2 regions of the Phormidesmis sp. 146-33 genome follow, and region 1 is predicted to be linked to the other one. Evidence: riboswitches for the same ligand, from Rfam matches in the RefSeq annotation. Region 1 holds a riboswitch; the other holds the start of a gene.
The links. Region 1 has a riboswitch for cobalamin ahead of cobG (precorrin-3B synthase). Riboswitches for the same ligand answer to the same signal wherever they lie in the genome.
Positions count from the first base shown of each region.

Region 1 (2,200 bases):
CAAGTCGTCTAATTCGGTCTGATTCCAGTCGGAAGCGATGCTTTGAAGGATGCGTTCTCTCGCGCCGCCCAAACGCTCTAAAACGGTGAGAGAACTGTTTCCAAAGCCTTTTTCGGTGAGTAGACGGGCGACGATCGCGGGCGTTTGTTTGCCTTCGCTCAAGACTAGCAGCTTTGCACCGGGATAGAGATACGCATTCAGCAACGCAAGCGGACGACTGCACAGACTCAGCGTTTCAACTTCAGTCAGCGACCATCCCAGACGAGAACAGGCCAGGCTAAAAGTCGATGGAGCAGGAACGATCGTCATTTCTGCCAGAGGAATTTTGCGCGTCAGCATCACCCCAATGCCGTAGCACATGGGATCGCCACTCGCCAAAACACAGATCGCCTGTCCCCGTCGCTGCATGATTTCTTCTACAGAATGGTGAATTGGAGTCGCCCAGACAATCTTCTCCCGTTGATCGCTCTCTGAAATCATCGCCAAATGTCGATCGCCCCCTACCAAAATTTCTGCGTGATCGACGAGAGAACGAGCAATCGCAGACAATCCAGCCAGCCCGTCTTCGCCAATTCCCACCACAGACAGCCACTTTTTCTCCAAGTCCAAACTCATCGCCTTCAATCCGACAAAACGTTAAGGATGCAGGATTCTCGATCCGTTCTCATGCTAAGTTACTGAAGCTTAGGGTTGGGAAAGTTCGGTGAGATTCCGATACTGTGCCGCAACTGTAATGGGCAAGCCCAAGTCAGAATGCCAACTCTAGGAATGTCATCAGGCATGTTGTTTGAGATTCTCTGCGTCGCACGGAGAAGGAGTTTCAGTGATATCGTCCCAATTTACTGCCTGTCCAGGGTTATTTTATGCCACATCGGCCGCAGATGGCGTTTTGTCACGCTTGCGGATTCCGGGCGGCGTTCTCAATGTTGAGCAGTGTGAAGCGATCGCCAATCTCGCAGATCAGTTTGGTGGCGGCTTTGTGGATGTGACCAATCGAGCGAATGTGCAAATCCGTGAGAGCAAGATTTCGCCAGAGGCATTGACGCAGTTACAAACCATTGGGCTGGCTTCTCCGATCGCCGAAGTGGATGCCCTTCGCAACATTATGAGCAGTCCGACTGCGGGCAGCGATCGACAGGCAGCGATCGACGTGCGTCCTTTAGTTTCTGAATGGAATCAAACCATTATTGCTCATCCAGAATTTGCGATTTTGTCGGCTAAATTTAGCGTTTGTTTTGACGGTGGTGAAGTGGTTTCGGTGCGCGATCGACCCAACGATATTGCCTTTTCTGCGGTTAAAAATCAGTTTCATCTCGCTCTCAGTTTGGGAAACCGGGGAACCTCACCGCTGGGTGTGGGCGTAGCAATTCAACCCGATCAGGTTCTGCCAACTTTACTGGCGCTGACTGAAGTGTATTGCGATCTAACCCCTTTAATTAATCGCCGCAAGCCTCGATTGAGAGACATTCTACATGAGTTTGGGGTTGAATCTTACCTACAAAAAGTAGAACAGCGCTTGCCGTTTAAGTTTCAGGATTGTGAGGTGAAATTAAAGAAATCTTCCCCTTCCTATCAGCATTTAGGAATTCACGCTCAACGTCAACCAGGACTATTTTATGTCGGACTTGTGCTGCCTCTGGGACGATTAGAAGCAGTTCAATTAAAAGGATTAGCTAACCTATCGAAGCAATTTGGATCGGGTGAACTGCGCCTAACGCCCTGGCAAAATGTGCTGATTCCAGGAATCCGAGAGCAATCGCTTCCCCAAGTCCAGCAAGGGATAAAAGCGTTGGGACTGGACTGGTCAGAAAGAAGTTTTTGGGGTGCGATCGTCGCCTGTTCGGGTAAGGCTGGCTGCGTGTCTTCGGCGACAGAAACTAAGCAAGATGCGATCGCGTTAGTCGAAGATTTGCAAGGAAAAGTTACGCTCGATCGACCGATTAATTTACACTTTAGCGGTTGCAAAAAATCCTGTGCCCAACATACTGAAAGTGACATTACGTTACTAGGAATAGAAACCGACGATAACGCTGCCGTCTATGATATTTACATTCGAGACAACGCTGAAGATCATACAAAATTCGGTCAAATCCTTTACTCAAACATTCCACCTGAAGATCTTTCCCCGCTCATTGAGAACATGTTAAAAACCTACCAATTAAAACGCGAAAATTCAGATTCCTTTCGAGAATTCACTCAG
Region 1 is NZ_JBJPHU010000113.1:10,451-12,650, forward strand. It holds gene cbiE (precorrin-6y C5,15-methyltransferase (decarboxylating) subunit CbiE) at 1-615, opposite strand, end outside; adenosylcobalamin-variant (AdoCbl-variant) riboswitch at 677-767, shown strand; gene cobG (precorrin-3B synthase) at 824-2,200, shown strand, end outside.

Region 2 (2,200 bases), on a different contig from region 1:
GTAAGCAAAAATCCAACAGGAATGGAAAGAAGCCGCAAATAGATTGAGACTGGAATTTTGGCATAAACGACAATCCAGATGCTCACCCAAGCAGTAATAAGGATCTGTATGGGAGTAGAAGTGCAATAGGTAATCGACAAAAGCACGATCGCAAACAGCAACTTTTGACTCGGTGGCAAGTGGCGTAGTCGATTGGTGTAAGCGATCGTATCAATTTGCAGGGTCATGTTTGGCAGAATACAGGCTATTGATCATCCTTGCGCTGCTGCGATCGACCTTTGTATAAGCCCAGAATGTAACCTGTGATGCCTGCCCCGATCGCCGCTTGAGCTGCAAATAAGAAAGTTTGCACTTCGGGGCCAGAATCCTTGAGCACAGGCTGAAACCAGGGTTTGTAGTCCGGTCGAATCTCTTGAATTGCAGTTGAATTGTGACCGTCGGTTGCTCCAAACTCTCTGCCCTGGAGAACTAACAAAGGGCCAAGCGATAAAACAACTACGCCGATGAGTAATAGCCAGTTCGATCGTTTATTCATCATTATTGTGGTTCTCTTAATGCTTTCAGGGTTTGCAGTTCTTGTTCTCCATAATGCTGTAGCCAGTTCCAAACTAGTACCGTGAGCAACCCTTCAGTCACGGCTAGGGGAACTTGGGTAATGGCAAAAATACCTGCAAACTTGAGAAATGACGCAATAAAGCCACCTTGCACAGCAGGAAATGCTAATGCAAGTTGTACGGCGGTTACCAGATACGTGATCAAATTTGCCAACGCCGCGGCTAAAAAGATTGCAACCTTTTGATACCCAGTTCGCAATACAAGATGGTAGGTGAAATAGGCCACGTAAGGACCCACGATCGCCATCGACACCATATTTGCACCCAGCGTTGTCAAGCCTCCATGCGCCAGCAACAACGCCTGAAAGAGCAAGATTAATCCCCCCAGCACAGACATCACGGAAGGGCCAAACAAAATTGCGCCCAGCCCAGTCCCCGTCGGGTGAGAACAGCTTCCCGTCACCGAAGGAATTTTGAGCGCTGACAAGACGAAGGTGAATGCGCCTGATAATGCCAGCAGTAGTTTGAGTTCGGGGTTTTGTTGAGTAATGCGGGTGAGCGATCGTAGCCCCAGCAAAAAGAACGGCAGCGCGACCGCCCACCAAAAGATTGCCCACCACACAGGCAAAAACCCTTCTGAAATGTGCATCGCGTAAGCAGGACTTGCTGAAGCTAGAAAAAGATAGCAACTTAAGCCAGCCATCAATCCCAGGCTGACCCATTTTCGACGTGTCTTCATCCTGTACCTCGCAGATAAGACGATGGGCGCGATCGGCAGGCATTCTGGCTCAAGAGTAGATTGATGAACGAATCAAAACTCTCTTACAGTTGCGGGACAGCGGTAGAATCACACTACACTTTCCCTGTTTCCTCCGACGGCTGCTCCCCGTCAGAACCGATACGTGGAATTTAGCATACTGGATCAAAAGCAAATTAGAAAGGAATTTGCCTCGATCGTTACACTGCGGTTTTCGCAACAGTCTGGCTGGCGGTTCAAACCGCGCCTACAAGAACGACTCATAGCAATTTACTCAGTGACAGTCAGGCTAACTTTGGCTTCTCGAAGATCATTAAATGCTGCTGAGGTAAACCGTTTCTAGTTTCCTGATAGATTAATCCGACTTCTGCCATTTCTTTTTTGACTTGTGCTTGCGTCATTTTGTGCAGCGCTTTGATCAAAATTAAAGGATTCTCATCGCGATATTCAACAAGCGCCACTTTTCCTCCGGGTTTTAAGGACTTGACGATCGCCGCCATCATCTCTTGGGGATACTCAAATTCATGATATGCATCGACCATCAACGCCACATCAACACTGTTTTCGGGCAGATTGGGATTGGTGACACTGCTCAAAATAGGCTCGACGTTGGCAATGTGTTTTTTGGCTTTGAGGTCGTTGAGAATCTCGATCATTTCGGGCTGAATGTCTACTGCAAACACCTTGCCCTGAGACAGACGAGGCGCAATCCGAAAGCTAAAATAACCCGTCCCTGCACCAATGTCGGCAACCACATCGGTCGGTTTGAGATCGAGGGCAGTGATCACTTTTTGCGGTTGTTCTTCGCCCGATCGTCGGGGACGCTCTAACCAACCTGCACCTTCGTGACCCATCACCTGAGCAATTTCACGATCGAGATAAAATTTAC
Region 2 is NZ_JBJPHU010000069.1:4,214-6,413, reverse strand. It holds gene cbiQ (cobalt ECF transporter T component CbiQ) at 1-227, opposite strand, end outside; gene ACJ2PR_RS23115 (energy-coupling factor ABC transporter substrate-binding protein) at 245-538, opposite strand; gene ACJ2PR_RS23110 (energy-coupling factor ABC transporter permease) at 538-1,293, opposite strand; cobalamin riboswitch at 1,311-1,469, opposite strand; gene ACJ2PR_RS23105 (class I SAM-dependent methyltransferase) at 1,596-2,200, opposite strand, start outside.
Region 2: linked by a shared signal. The riboswitch ahead of ACJ2PR_RS23110 (energy-coupling factor ABC transporter permease) and the one ahead of cobG (precorrin-3B synthase) in region 1 are both predicted to bind cobalamin.